2 regions of the Mesorhizobium sp. B2-8-5 genome follow, and region 2 is predicted to be linked to the other one. Evidence: riboswitches for the same ligand, from Rfam matches in the RefSeq annotation. Region 2 holds a riboswitch; the other holds the start of a gene.

Region 1 (7,481 bases), 890 kb from region 2:
ACGTTCATCGCGGTGGGACGCGACTATCGATGTGGGGGTTACATCGACCGAAAGTCTCTGTTGGAGCGGATGCCTGCCGCCCGGAAACCTGAGGACCGACGGGGCCGCGACGAGGCCCCAGCTTTCGGACCAGCCGCCATGCGGCTTGCCTCGCTGATCCTTGTCACTCGTCCCATCAGACCAATCCCCTCGATGCCCGCCGCGTCGCGACGGACCTCGCTGTCGTTACTGCGCGTGCTCCCCTGCCGCGGCGTGGCCGAAGATCGACGGCAGGCCGCGCGCCACGCCGGTGTCGACGCTGACGGTGGCGCTCATGCCGGTGCGCAGCGCCATCTTGGCATCGGGATCGGTCAGTTCCAGGCGTACGGGAATGCGCTGCGTGACCTTGACCCAGTTGCCGGTGGCGTTTTGCGCGGGCAGCAGCGAGAACTCCGCGCCCGTGCCGGCGCCGATCGCCTTGACGATCGCCTCGAAGGTGCGGCCCGGATAAGTGTCGACGACGATCTCGGCCTTCTGGCCCGGCTTCATGTTGGTGAGCTGGGTCTCCTTGAAATTGGCGTCGATCCAGGTGTCGCCGGTCTCGACCAGTGCGAACAGCGGCGTGCCGACGGAGACATACTGGCCGACCTTGAAGGAGGCGGCCTGGTAGATGACGCCGTCGGCCGGCGCCTTCACGGTTGTCTGCGCCAGATCGTAGGCGGCCTTGTCGCGCGCGGCCAAGGCCGCCATCACGGTCGGATGCTTGTCGGTCTCGATATCCGGATTGCCGCCGAGAGCCGCCTTGGCGCTGACGATGCCCTGCTGCGCGACAGCCAACTGCTGCTTGGCCTTGTCGAGGTCGTTGCGGGCCTGGTCGAGCGAGGACTTGGCGTTGATGCCCTTCTGCGCGAGATCGGCGGCGCGGCCATATTGCGACTGCGCATAGTCGACTTCGCTGGAGGCGGACCTTTCCTGCGCCGTCGCCTGGCTGTAAGCGGCGCGCAACTGCTCGACATTGAGGCGCGCGGCGGCGACCGCCGCATCGGCCTGGGCGAGCGCGATCCTGTAAGGCTCGGGATCGATGACGAAGAGGAGGTCGCCCTGCTTGACCAGCTGGTTATCGGCGATACCGACCTGGACGATACGACCGGCCGTGTCGGAAGCGACCGAAATCCTGGCCTGCTGCAGATTGGCGTTCTCGGTTTCCTGATAGCGGCCGCCCGTTACCCAGACATACGCGCCGCCAACGAGCAGGGCCAGCGGCAAGGCGACCATCAACAGGAAGCGGCCGAGACGGCGCTTCTTCTTCGGCGCGGCCGGAGCCGGCTGCGGCGCAGGCGCCACCGCGACCGGAGCGGCAGCCGGCTGCGCGGGGGCCTCGGCGACCGGCTGCGCCGACGCACTCAGTTTCGTGACGTTGTCGTCTTCCCGCTTGGCTACCGCGCTCATGCCGCCGCCCCTTCCCTGCTCTTTATCTTTTCGAGGGACGATGCCTCGCCATCCGTCAGGTTCTGCACGATCGTGTCCAACACCCGGATCAGGATGCGCCGCTCTTGGGGCGAAACACCGGTCAACGACTCCTCGTAGACCTCGCCGGCAAGGCTTTTGACATCGGCGTAAGCGGCGCTCGCCTTCTCGGTCGGGAAGATCATGCGCACGCGCCGGTCGGTGGCATCCTGGCGGCGCTCGATCCAGCCGCCCTCCTCCATGCGATCGACGAGGCGCGAGACGCTGATCGGCTCGATTTCGAGCAACTCAGCCAGCCGCGCCTGGGTGATGCCTTCTTCCTTGGCAACGCGCACCATCAGCCGCCATTGCGCCGAGGAAAGACCCAACCCACTGGCACGCACCTCGAAACGCTTGCGCATCAGGCGCTGCACGTCGTGGATCAAAAATCCCAATCTGTCGATACCATCTGAAACCATGAGCGATACATATAATAAGCGTGCTTACTATTCAAGTGGATGCTTTGTGCCAGATAGCCGGCAAATCGAGATATCAGGCTCCCGATGCGTCGATGGTTAGTGTCCGGTGAAGATAGCTCCGACGCCTTCGTCGCCTGCACGATGGGATTTCTCGGCGGACTCGCCGCCTCGGCGATCAAGCGCGACCAGGGCGTCAAGGACCGGGGCCACCTGATCGAAGGTTCATGGCGGCATGCTCGACCGCACCGACAGCCTGGTCTTCGCTGCGCCGATCTTCTTCCACATCGTGCGCTATTTCTGGACGGTCTAATTACCGATCAGAGCCGGTTACGCATCAGCAAGGTGACGACGAAGAACGCGCCGAGCGAGCTGGTGATGATGCCGATCGGCAGTTCCTGCGGCGGCAAGAGCGTGCGGGCCAGCAAATCGCTGGCCAACAGCAGGATGGCGCCGAACAGCGCGCAGGCGATGATCAGGTTGCGATGCAAGGGGCCGGAGAGCGGCCGGCTGAGATGAGGGATCATCAGGCCGACGAAGCCGATGACGCCGGCCACGGCGACGAGAATGGCGGTCGCCAGGGCGGCGACGAGGAATGTCGCGCGGCGCATCCTCGCCACCGGCACGCCAAGGCTCTCGGCGGCGCTTTCGCCGGCGAGGAAAGCATCGAAGCGGCGGTGGTTCCACAGGCCATAGATGAGGATGATGCCGGCGCCCAAGGCGGCAAGGCCGATATTGTCCCAGCGCGCCAGGCCGAGCCCGCCCATGGTCCAGAACAACACCGAATGGGCGGCGCGCTGGTCGCCGGCGAACACGAGATAGTTGGTCAAGGCAGTGAACAGAAATGAGACGGCGAGGCCGGCCAGGATCAGCCGCTCGGGCCCCTGCCCCTTCACCCGCGACACCAGCAGAAGCACGATCGCCGCCGCCAGCACGCCGCCGGTGAAGGCGGCAAGCGGCAGCGTCCAGACGCCGAACGTGTCGCCGAATACGGTGATGACGGAGACCGCGCCCGCCGCCGCGCCCGAGGAGAGGCCAAACAGGAACGGATCGGCGAGGTCGTTGCGAGTGACCGTCTGTAGCAGCGCGCCGACCGCGCCAAGGCCGGCGCCGACGGCGATCGCCAGCAACGTGCGCGGCAGCCTCAGGTCGACGACGATGCTACCGACCGGGGCGGATGGGCTCTGGCTGCCCAGTCCGGCCGCATGCATCAGCGCGCCGACGACCTGGCGCAGAGGTATCAGCGTCGAGCCATAGGCGATCGAAAGCAGCCCGAGCGCGACCAGCAGCGTCGCGCCAAGCATCATGGCCAAAGCGAACGATCGGCGGCGCAGATTCACGGCGTGGGACCTGCCGCCGCGATACCGGCGTTCGGGATTAGCCGAGGCATCCGCGACTTCGTCGATGCCGCAAGGGGCCGTCCACCCATCATTCCGGGGCGAAGCAGGCGCGAAGCTCCGTCGCGTAGATGCCGTGACCTGGCACGAGAAGTGCCACGGTGCGGAATTCTGAGCAGCGGCAACGCCTCGGCGTCACGGAATGGATCCTTGGGTCTGCGCCGCCTCGCTTCGCTCCTTGCTCCGCCCGTGGATGACGAAGTCGCGAGTGTTTTGGCCAATCTCCAAAGCGGTCGATTCACAGGCACACGATCCGTCAATGAAGCCATCCCCACCCCTTCAGAACCCCAGACCTAAAACGCTTCCGGATACATGGCCCTGGCGATCTTGCCGATCGCCTCGATATTGGCGGGTCCGGGCGTCAGCTCGGCGTAGCGCAGCGCGACGAAGCGCTCGTTCCTGACAGCGTCGGTCTCCTTCATGGCCGGATGGACTTTAAGGAAATCGAACAGCTTCCTGTAGCCGCCGCCATCTTGGTAATCGAGCAGGATAAGGAACTGCGGATTGCGCGAGGCGACCGTCTCCCAGTCGGTGTTGCCCCAGTTCGTCTCCATGTCGGCCATGATGTTCTCGCCGCCGGCGGCTGCGATCATGGCGTTGGGAATGGCGAACTTGCCGGCGGTGAAGGGCTTGTCCTCGCCGGAATCGTAGAGGAACACGCGCGTGCCCTTGCGGTCGCCGACCTTGGCGGTGATATCGGCAAGCTCGGCCTTCCAGCCGGCGACCAGCTTTTCGGCCTCCGTCTCCTTGCCGAAGATCTTGCCGAGCTTCTCGACATCGCCATAGAGCAAGTCCATCGAGGCGGCGGGCCGGTTCTTGTCGAGATGGACGCAGCTTTCGGTCAGCACCAGCGTCTTGATGCCGTGCGGGGCGAGCGTGTCGGGCGTGACCTCGCCGCCCGGTTTCATGCCGTAGTACCAGCCGGCGAAGAAGAAATCCGGCTGCACGGCGACGAGGCTTTCCAGCGTCGGATATTTTGGCGCCAGCTCCGGGATGGGGCCCTGCTCGGCCTTGAACTCGGGGCCGACCTTGTACCAGCCGGTGATGCCGGTAAGCCCGACGATCGACGGCTGCAGCTTCAGCGCGAAGGCCATCTCGGCCATGTTGAGGTCCTGGATGACGGCGCGTTTTGGCGGTGCATCGAAGGTGAGCGGCTTGCCGCAGCTGTCGACGGTGACCGGGAAGGCGAAGGCGGCCGAGGCGAGAAGCGAGAAGGCAAACGACAAAGCGAGGCGTTTCACGGGGTGGTGCTCCTTGTTTGGGTTGGGCAGGCTCAGGATGACGAGGAAGCGCGCGTGGGCAGCTCGAAGACGGTGAGCTCGCGGTCCTCGGTCGGGTGCCGCAGGCGCAGCACGTCGATGCCGAAAACCTCGCGGATATGCGGCTGCGCCAGCGCCTCGCGGGGCGGCGCCAGCGCGTGCAGCCGGGCGTTGCTCATCACCGCGACGTTGGTGGCGAAGGGCGCCACCAAGGCGAGATCGTGCAGCACGGCGACCACGGTCATGCTGAATTCGGCCACCAGTTCGAGCAGTTCTGCGCGGGCGCGCGGGTCAAGGTGGTTGGTCGGCTCGTCGAGGAACAGGATCTTCGGCTCTTGCGCGATGGCACGGGCGAGCTGTGCGCGCTGGCGCTCGCCGCCGGAGAGCGAGCCGATGCTGCGCGCGAGCAGTGGCAAGAGCCCCGTCCGGCGCAGTGCTTCGACGACGATGTCGCGGTCGTCGTGCCGGCGCCTCAGGCCGGCATGCGGGACGCGGCCAAGCTCGACATAGTCGATGAGCGCCAGCCGTGGATCCGGCTGGTCCGTCTGGCCGACGACGGCGATGCTGAGCGCCCGCTCGGCGGCGGTGATCCTATCCAGCCGGCGCCCGGCCAGGCGAACCTCGCCGTGGCTCGGCGACAACGCCCCGCACAACATTCGCAGCAGAGTCGTCTTGCCGGCGCCGTTCGGGCCGATAATGGCGAGGCGCTCACCCGCCGCCAGCGACAGGCTGACATCCTCGACCAGCGTCCGGCCGTTTGCCGTGGCGCCCAGATCGCGGGCTTCAAGCAGGGGCGCGCTCACCGGACTTGCTCCCTGGCCTTACCCGCGGCGGGGATGCGCGCCAGTATCTTGCCGGCGAGCCTTGCCGGGCGCTGGCCGGAATTGCACCAGCCGTCGGGCAGCGAGGCATAGAGCCTGGCAAATTCCACCAGCGCGCCGGCGTCGGTGCCCCTGTCGATGGAACCGAAGAGATAGGTGGCTTTGCCTTGCGCCTTGAAGGCCACGGTGAGCGGCCGCGCGCAACCCGCCATGCAGTCGATGGTCTCGACGGCAAAGGAAGGCGCCGGCTGCAAGGAAAGCCTGGAACGCAGGTCGGCGCACAAACCCTCGCCGGACCTCAGTCCGGTCACGGTATCGCGACACAGAGAACAGACGATGATGCGATGGCTCGAGCGTTTCACCGTTTCACGGAAACGGCGAACCGCTCTATCTCTTTGTTTTGACGCAATTCCAGACGGAAAACCGCTACACACTTTTCCTGGAATTGCTCTCGAGGCGTCCAACATTTCCGTCACTTTCCAAAATGGCGACGGAAGGATGCTGGACGAGCCGGCCGACAAGACCGGCGCCCGCGTCTCCTCCCGGCACACCCCGTCCGGTCAACTCATGTCGATGGCAGGTCTCCTGGCTCGCGGGTCGTTGCGCCATCCGCCTTCCCAGCCTTGCCGGCCAGTGGCGTTTCGGATGGAGCTCGCCGCTCACAGTTGCGGGGGCAGCCACGGGTTCAATCCAGACCGGATCTCACCGTGTTCCCTTTTCACCCCTCGCCTTGCGGCTCGGGGACCATGGCGCAGCCATCGTAGGTTGTCCGCGTGCGAGTCGCAACGGCTTCTGTCCGCCCATGGCGCGAAAGACATGGCGGGATCCTCGTGTCGGTGCCGCAAGTCGCTTGCTTCGTTTTGATATGTAATAACATTACCAAATAGAATACGCTGCCTTGGCTTGTCAACGTCATTCGACTTCGCTTGAAGCGCAATTTCGATCAAACTGGCCGCCGGTGCGGGGACTAGTGTCGCCCCGCCAGATGCGAGGAAACATGAACCCGACCGAGAAAGCGCTGTGGTTTGTCGAAAGCCATCTGCCGGACGCGATCAGCCTCGACGAAATAGCGGCAAGCAGCGGCGTGTCGCGCTTCCATGTGACGCGCGCCTTCGGCGCCGCCACGGGACGATCGGTCATGGGTTATATGCGAGCGCGCCGCTTGAGCGAAGCGGCGCGCAAGCTGGCCGGCGGCGCGCCCGATATTCTTTTGGTCGCGCTCGATGCCGGCTACGGCTCGCATGAGGCTTTCACGCGGGCCTTTCGCGAGGCGTTCGGCACCACGCCGGAATTGGTGCGCGCGCAAGGCTCGACCCAAAACCTCGACCTCGTGGAGCCCATTCTGATGGACAGTTCGCTTCTCACCACTCTCGAGCCGCCGCGCTTCGAGACCAGCCGCCCCTTCCTCATCGCCGGTCTCGGCGAGCGCTACAGCTGCGAGACCAGCGCCGGCATTCCAATGCAATGGCAGCGCTTCGCACCCTATATCGGCAACATTCCAGGCGAAGTGCCTGGCGTCTTCTACGGCGTGTGCACGAATGGCGACGATGCCGGCAATTTCGACTATGTCGTCGGGGTCGAGGTGACGGATTTCTCCGATCTGCCGAAGGATTTCTATCGCGTGCGGGTGCCGGCGCGGAAATACGCGGTGTTCTCGCATCGCGAGCACATCTCGGCCATCCGCCGGACCATCAACACGATCTGGAACAGCTGGCTGCCGCCATCCGGCCACGAAATCGCCGACGCGCCGGAATTCGAGCGCTATGGACCCGAATTCGACGCGCGCACCGGCAATGGCGGGTTGGAGATCTGGTTGCCGGTGAAGGGGTGAGCGCCTTCCCTTCACCTTGTGGGAGAAGGCAAAGAGCTAAAGTTCCAGATCCCACGTCTGCCCGACAAGGTCCTTGCCGAACGAATGGTGGCGTTCCTCGTCGACCAGCTTGAAACCCACTGCTTGATAGATGCGGCGGGCCGCGCCCAGTATGTCATTGGTCCATAAGGTCAGCGTCTTGTAGCCCTTGGCGCGCGCGAAGGCGATGCTTTCGTCGACCAGGCGCGCACCGATGCCAAGGCCGCGCGCCGATGGCTCGACATAGAGCAGCC
Region 2 (7,481 bases):
GCCTGCGTCGTCGCCTGGCGCGGCCTGCGTTCCGGCAAGAGCGGCCGCACGCGCATCGCCGTCAATGTCAGGCTGGCGCCGCCCGAGGACGTCGCCGACCTGCCGATCGACCATTTCGACGGCCTCGATACCTATGACGACCTGCCGCGCGACGGCCGCTGCGTGCGCGATATGTGGTTCTAAAATACGGTTCGCGAAACCCGGCGCTCGACGGCCGGCGTCAGGCCATCATTGCCGGAAGCTTCCCTGCGCGACGGCTCGACCGGCGCCGGCACAGCCGGCGTCGTCGCTTCCGGCACCATGACGAGTTGAGGAACCTGCCTGTAGGAGAAGGCGCCGCGGATGTTGCCCATCTTGCCGGCGACGATATCCAGCACCGCCTTTTCAAGGTTGCGGTCGTAACGCGTTTCGGCTGTCGCCGGCGCGGCCATGCCCGCCAAAAGCGCCATGCCGCACAGAAGCGTTTTCATTTTTGTTATCTCCCTGCCTGGCTCGAGCTTCTAGCAGGGCGCCGTTGAAAATCGGCCAATAGACAGGGTAAGCGAACCGCCAAACGGGAGCGTTAACAGATGGTTACATCCGGAAGCCGGCAAAACGATTCAGGGTCTTGAAGTCCTGATTCAGGCACGCTGCGCCTGAACGCCACGGCCGAGCGTCGCGAAGACCGTGCGCACGATACCCACCGAATCCAGGCCGGCATCGGCATACATCTTTTCGGGTTTCGCGTGGTCGGTGAACGCGTCCGGCAGTACCAGCGGGCGCACCTTGAGGCCGCTTTCCAGCAGGCCTTCGTGGGCAAGGAAGTGCAGCACCTGGCTGGCGAAGCCGCCGATGGCGCCCTCTTCGACAGTCACCAGCACCTCATGCGAACGGGCGAGCCGCCGGATGAGATCCTCGTCCAGCGGCTTGGCGAAGCGGGCGTCGGCAACCGTGGTGGAGAGACCAGCCGCGCCGAGCTCCTCAGCGGCCAGAAGGCAATCCTGCAGCCGCGTGCCGAAGGAAAGCAGGGCGACCTTGGTCCCTTCCTTGAGAATACGACCCTTGCCGATTTCGAGCAGCGAGCCGCGCTCCGGCATGTCGACGCCGACGCCGTTGCCGCGCGGATAGCGGAAGGCGATCGGGCCGTCATCATAGGACGCCGCGGTGCGCACCATATGGCGCAGTTCCGCCTCATCGGCGGCGGCCATGACGACGAAGCCCGGCAGCGCAGCGAGGAAGGTGGTGTCGAAAGCGCCGCAATGGGTGGCGCCGTCGGCGCCGACGAAACCGGCGCGGTCGATGGGAAAGCGCACCGGCAATTTCTGGATCGCAACGTCGTGGACGACCTGGTCGTAGGCGCGCTGCAGGAAGGTGGAATAGATGGCGGCGAAGGGCTTGTAGCCTTCGGTGGCCAGCCCGGCGGCGAAGGTCACCGCATGCTGCTCGGCGATGCCGACATCGAAGGTCCGCAGCGGAAATATCTCGCCGAACAGGTCGAGGCCGGTGCCGCTCGGCATGGCGGCGGTGATGGCGACGATACGGTCGTCCTCACGCGCTTCCTGGATCAGGCTTTCGGCGAACACCTTGGTGTAGGCGGGGGCGTTGGCCGGCGCCTTGGCCTGCGCGCCGGTGATGACGTCGAACTTGTTGACGCCGTGATATTTGTCGGCCGCGGCCTCCGCCGGCGCGTAGCCCTTGCCCTTCTGGGTCACGACATGGACCAGAACCGGGCCTTTGCCGTTGTCGCGCACGTTCTTCAGCACCGGGATCAGATGTTCGAGATTGTGCCCGTCGATGGGGCCGATGTGATAGAAGCCGAGTTCTTCGAACAGGGTGCCGCCGGTGACGTAGCCGCGCGCATGCTCGACCGCCCGGGTGATGGCGCGGTCGGCGCGCTTGCCGAGATAGGATGTCAGCTTCTTGCCGAAATCGCGCAGGCCGAGATAGGCCTTGCCGGAGGCGAGCCTGGCCAGATAGGCGCTCATGGCGCCGGTCGGCGGCGCGATCGACATGTCGTTGTCGTTGAGAATGACGATCAGCCGGGCATCGAGCGCGCCGGCATTGTTCAGGGCCTCGAAGGCCATGCCGGCCGACATCGAGCCGTCGCCGATGACGGAAATCACATTGTTGCGGCCGCCCGACAGGTCGCGCGCCATGGCCATGCCGAGGCCGGCCGAGATCGAGGTCGAGGAATGCGCGGCGCCGAACGGGTCGTATTCGCTCTCGGCGCGCCGGGTGAAACCGGAGAGGCCGCCCTCCTGGCGCAGCGTGCGGATGCGGTCGCGGCGGCCGGTCAGGATCTTGTGCGGATAGGCCTGGTGGCCGACGTCCCAGATCAGCCGGTCTGCCGGGGTGTTGAAGACATAATGCAGGGCGACCGTCAGCTCGACGACGCCGAGCCCGGCGCCGAGGTGGCCGCCCGTCTGCGAGACGGCGTCGATGAGCTCGGCGCGCAGTTCCGCGGCAAATTGCGGCAGCGCGGCCTCATCGAGCGTCCGCAAATCCGCCGGAATGCGGACCTTGTCGAGCAGCGGCGTGTCTGGCTTCACTCGGGCGCGTCCTGCCTTATCGATCGAACACGGCGCTATCAGCAGATTGCGCCATAATCATGCGCGGAATAGGCCGCCGGCGGGCGAATGTAAATGCGCGTCAGTGACGCGCCGACGACGCCTATCCTAACCTTCGGGCAACGGGATGAACTCTTCCTCATCGCCGGGAACGATATCGAAGCGGCCTGTCTTCCATTCCTGCTTGGCCTGCTCGATGCGTTCCTTCGAGGACGAGACGAAATTCCACCAGATGTAGCGCTTGGAGCCCAGCGAAGCGCCGCCGAACAGCATGAAATGCGCGCCGCGCTCGGAGGAAACGATGATCTCCTCGCCCGGCTTGAACACGAGGAGCCGCTCGGCCGGGAAAATATCGCCGGCGATCGAGACGTCGCCTTCCAACGTGTAGATGGCGCGCTCCTCGGCATCGGCCGGGATCTTCACGCTCGCGCCCGCCGCCAGCCTGAGATCGGCGTAAAGCGTGTCCGAAGCGGTCGCCACGGGCGAGCGCAGGCCTGAGAATTCGCCGATGACGACGCGGCCGCTGACGCCCTCGGCATCGATCTGCGGCAAGCGGGCCACCGACGTGTTCGCGAACACCGGGGCAATCTCCTCCTTGCCGTCGGGCAGCGCCAGCCAGGTCTGCAGGCCGGAGACCGACATCGGCGCGCCGCGCAACTCCTCCGGCGTGCGCTCGGAATGGACGATACCGCGCCCGGCTGTCATCAAATTCACGTCGCCCGGCGCGATCACCATTTCGGTGCCGAGCGAATCGCGATGCCTGATCTTGCCGTCGAACAGGTAGGTGACGGTGGAGAGGCCGATATGCGGATGCGGACGCACGTCGAGCGCATGGCCGGCGCGCAGGATCGCTGGCCCCATGCGGTCGAAGAAGATGAACGGCCCGACCAGACGGCGCTTCGCCGTCGGCAGGGCGCGGCGCACCTCGAAGCCGCCAATGTCCTTGGCGTTGGGGACGACCATCAGCTCGATCTGGTCGCAGGCGAAGGCATCGCCCGGTTCAGGATCGTTTCCCGGAAAGAAGCTCATGTCGGATCCTCAGGCGAAACGCAGCGCCGACCTGGCCTTCGCCTTGGCAGCTTCTTCCTCGCGGTTGCGCGGTTCCTGGTTGGTTTCGAGCGAATCGATCAATTCGCGCGCGACAGCTGTGATCGCCTCGACCGCATGGTGGAAGGCATGTTCGTTGCGCTTGGAGGGCTTGGTCGAGCCGCTCAGCTTGCGCACGAATTGCAGCGCTGCGTCATGCACTTCGTCATTGGTCGCCGGCGGCTCGAAATTGGCCAGGGTCTTGATGTTGCGGCACATAGCTTGAACTCCTTACCTGCTTTCTTTGCCCACCGTCGTCCAAATTACTCTGCGTCGTTACTCTGCGTCGAGCGGCTCCGTTCCTACCGGCTTGCCGTCGCGCGACAGCCTGATCTTCTCGACCTTGTCCTCGGCCGCTTTCAGCAGCCGGTCACAATGCGCCTTCAGCGCTTCGCCGCGCTCATAGATCTTGATCGACTGGTCGAGCGGGACGTCGCCGCGCTCAAGATCATCGACGATCTTCTCCAGAGCGTCTAGCGCCTGTTCGAAGCTCATCGCCTTGACGTCCTCATTGTCTTCCAATGCCATACCCTATCCCTTCATCAGCCGCCCGACATGGGCGGCGACTGAAAATGCCAGTCCCTGCAGATCGTAGCCGCCTTCCAGCAAGCTGACGAGCCTGTTGGAGCTGTGGCGTCCGGCGCGCTCCATCAATTGCCCGGTCGCCCAGTCGAAATCGTCCTCGGTCAGGTTGATCTCGGCCAGCGGATCGCGGTGGTGCGCGTCGAAGCCGGCTGAAATGATGATCAGGTCCGGCGCAAACGCATCGATGGAGGGCAGCACGCGCGACAGGAAGGCGTCGCGGAACAGGTCGCTGCCGGTCTGCGGCGCGAGCGGCGCGTTGATGATATTGCCGGCGCCGGTTTCACTTTTCGCTCCGGTACCGGGATAAAGCGGCATCTGGTGCGTCGAGCAATAGAGAACCGACGGGTCGTCCCAAAAAATGTCCTGTGTGCCGTTGCCGTGGTGGACGTCCCAGTCGACGATGGCGACGCGCTCGGCCTGATGCTTCTTCTGCGCGTAGCGGGCGGCGATCGCGGCCGTGTTGAACAGGCAGAAGCCCATCGCGGTGGTCTTTTCGGCGTGGTGACCCGGCGGACGGGCGGCGACGAAGACGTTGGCGGCACGGCCCTCGAAGACGTCGTCTACCGCCGCGTTGGCGCCGCCGATCGCCGTCACCACGGCCTGCCAGCTTTTCGGGCTGGCGCTGGTATCGGCGTCGATCGAGACGATGCCGTTCTCAGGGATCGCCGCGCGCACGCGCTCGACGAAATCCTCGGGATGCGCATAGAGGATCGTTTTCTCATCGCCTTCGGGCGCCTTGACGCGGTCGAGCGCCGAAAAAGCCTCGTCGTCGAGCACGCGTTCGATGGCGCGCAGGCGGTCGGGCCGCTCGGGATGGCCGGGCGGCGTGAGGTGTTCCAGAAAGATCGGGTGCGTGTAGAGACGGGTGGCCATGGCGCCTAATCTAGGCACCGGCGGCGCGGATGACCATGTTTGAAAGCCGAATGGCTGGGGAAAATTGCGCCAGCCCGTGTCGCTGGCGCCATTGGCGCGGCGCAAGCTTCGCGGTAAGGTTCTTCGCTGCCTGGTGCCCGCGACGCGGGAGAATCGGGAACACGGTTGAACTCCGTGGCGTGCCCAACGCTGTGAGGGGGACCGCGCCGGCAAAGCCACTGTCGATGACGGGAAGGCGCCGGATGCGGGAGGATCCCGAGCCAGAAGACCGGCCCGGCAGACATGGTTTTCCGCTTGGTCAGGCGGGGGACTGCTTGTCGCAAGGGGAAAAGCGATGACGGCAGCAGCGATCGCCGCGAGCGGCGACGACTTTGACCAATTGGCGCGCGACGCGGTCTATCGGGCGATGTTCACCAGGCGTGACGTGCGCAGCCATTTTGTCCCCGACGACCTCGATGACAGCGTGTTGGCGCGGCTCATCACCGCCGCGCATCATGCGCCGTCGGTCGGCTACATGCAGCCGTGGAACTTCATCGTCATCCGCGATCCAGGCAGGCGTCAGCAGGTGCGCGACCTGTTCCTCGCCGCGCGCGAGCAGGAGCTGCCGGCGATCGAGGCGGAACGGCAGGCGCTTTACCGCAAGCTGAAGCTCGAGGGCATCTGCGAAAGCGCGCTCAATCTGTGCATCACCTGCGACCGGCAGCGGTCGAAGGACTCGCCGCTCGGGCGTTGGCATAATCCGGAGATGGATCTCTACAGCACCGTCTGCGCGGTGCAGAATTTCTGGCTGGCGGCGCGTGCCGAAGGTGTCGGCGTCGGCTGGGTAAGCATCATCGAGATCGAAGCGCTGAGGCGGCTTCTCGCAATCCCCGAACATGTCACGCCGATCGCCTATCTCTGCGTGGGCCGCGTCTCAGCCTTCGCGCCGAAGCCCGATCTCGAGGCCCATGGCTGGGGCAAGCGCCTGCCGCTGCCGGAGTTGGTGATGAGCGAGACTTTCCGCGGCGCCGGCGAGGCGCCGCTCAAATCGGCGATCGCAAGGCTAATGCATGTCGCGCAAAAGTGACCTCGGTTTTGCGACAACGACATGCATCAAGCAACGACCTAAAAGCGCGTCGCGTGAATCCGTTTCGACGCGACGCGCTTTAGGCGGTCCTTCGAAATCCTGATCAAGCGGCCCGGGGCGTATCCCAGCGCGAGCCGCCGCCGAAGGAGCCCAGCGCCTTGTCGCGCAGTTCCCTGAACTTGGACGAGGCCTCGGCCAGCCGGTGGTCCCATTCGGGATTGGGCACCTGGCCCTCGATGGCTTCGAAATAGACCTGCATCAGCGATGCAATGGCGAAGGGCTCGATGAAGGCCGCCTTGAAGGCCCAGGCAAAGACGATGGCCAGCACGAAAGCCCAGCCGGCAAGCTGACCCGGCATGACCCAGAGGATCGCCGCGGCGGGCGCCAGCATCAACAGGAAGATGACGAAGGACACGCCCCACATGATCGCCGCCAGCCAGACGGCGTTCTTGACCATGTGCTTGCCGTTCTGGGCGTAGAGGACGACGCCTTGCCTGGCCGTCTCGAAGGGCGAGTTCGAATTGATGCGGATGTTGTAGCCGAGGATGATCTCGTCGACATAGGTCAGCGAGATACGGATGATGGTGTTGATGAAGCTGACGATGCCGCTCAGGCCCGGGATCGGCAGGAAGGCGGCTATGCCGCCGATCAGGCCGGTGATGGCGCGGATGGCGCCCTTGACCAGTTGGTCGACGACGAAAAGGATGTTGGCCTCGGCGAAACGCTGGGTGACCACTTCCTTGGCATAGGCGATCTGGTTCTGGCCGTCAGGGACATCGTGGCCGTCGATCAGATGCACCATGACGGCGATATGGCCCGCCTTCAGCACGTAGAGGATGTATTCGCGGATCCAGTAGACGGCGATCGACACGACGCCGAAGCCGACCACGCCGCCCCAGAGCGCGAAGGACATCGGCCCGTCGGGATCGGTCGAGATGTGGCCGACGCCGTAGCCGACGCTGGCCCCCGTCCCAGTCGCCATGATGTAGGCAACCGTGATGCCGAAATAGACGATCATGCGAAAGACGATGAACGGCCATGTCCGCATCATGATGGACACCGACCTGGCGATGCTGAAGTCCCACATGCCCCGACTCTCCACACCCCCGCGCATGATCCCGAAAATCGGAATGGATTTTCGGAGAAGAGTCATGCGCTGAATCAAAGTTTTTACAGCGTCCTTTGCGCGTTCAAAGAACGCGCGGCGCTGTAAGAGTTGGCGGTGGAGGATGCGCTCGCCCCATTGATTGTCAATCGCGGCGGGGTTGCGTCGGCCGGAAAGCGGTGCACAACCCGGTGGCTTGGTTACCCAAGCGTGCCGTCAA

What was found. Region 2 has a riboswitch for cobalamin ahead of bluB (5,6-dimethylbenzimidazole synthase). Riboswitches for the same ligand answer to the same signal wherever they lie in the genome.
Region 1: another riboswitch for cobalamin. It lies ahead of FJ430_RS23325 (DUF1636 family protein); the one in region 2 lies ahead of bluB (5,6-dimethylbenzimidazole synthase).

The regions. Positions count from the first base shown of each region.
Region 1 covers NZ_CP083951.1:4,775,110-4,782,590, forward strand. Annotated here, with positions in the region: gene FJ430_RS23295 (HlyD family secretion protein) at 226-1,428, opposite strand; gene FJ430_RS23300 (MarR family winged helix-turn-helix transcriptional regulator) at 1,425-1,904, opposite strand; partial or broken gene FJ430_RS23305 (phosphatidate cytidylyltransferase) at 2,028-2,214, shown strand; gene FJ430_RS23310 (FecCD family ABC transporter permease) at 2,222-3,208, opposite strand; gene FJ430_RS23315 (ABC transporter substrate-binding protein) at 3,592-4,539, opposite strand; gene FJ430_RS23320 (ABC transporter ATP-binding protein) at 4,572-5,360, opposite strand; gene FJ430_RS23325 (DUF1636 family protein) at 5,357-5,689, opposite strand; cobalamin riboswitch at 5,936-6,142, opposite strand; gene FJ430_RS23330 (AraC family transcriptional regulator) at 6,376-7,209, shown strand; gene FJ430_RS23335 (bifunctional helix-turn-helix transcriptional regulator/GNAT family N-acetyltransferase) at 7,246-7,481, opposite strand, start outside.
Region 2 covers NZ_CP083951.1:5,663,951-5,671,431, forward strand. Annotated here, with positions in the region: gene FJ430_RS28045 (GFA family protein) at 1-183, shown strand, start outside; gene FJ430_RS28050 (hypothetical protein) at 180-470, opposite strand; gene dxs (1-deoxy-D-xylulose-5-phosphate synthase) at 621-2,528, opposite strand; gene FJ430_RS28060 (pirin family protein) at 2,655-3,575, opposite strand; gene FJ430_RS28065 (DUF2277 domain-containing protein) at 3,585-3,851, opposite strand; gene FJ430_RS28070 (exodeoxyribonuclease VII small subunit) at 3,909-4,160, opposite strand; gene FJ430_RS28075 (histone deacetylase family protein) at 4,164-5,090, opposite strand; cobalamin riboswitch at 5,205-5,382, shown strand; gene bluB (5,6-dimethylbenzimidazole synthase) at 5,425-6,156, shown strand; gene FJ430_RS28085 (hypothetical protein) at 6,260-7,243, opposite strand; gene FJ430_RS28090 (TetR/AcrR family transcriptional regulator) at 7,462-7,481, opposite strand, start outside.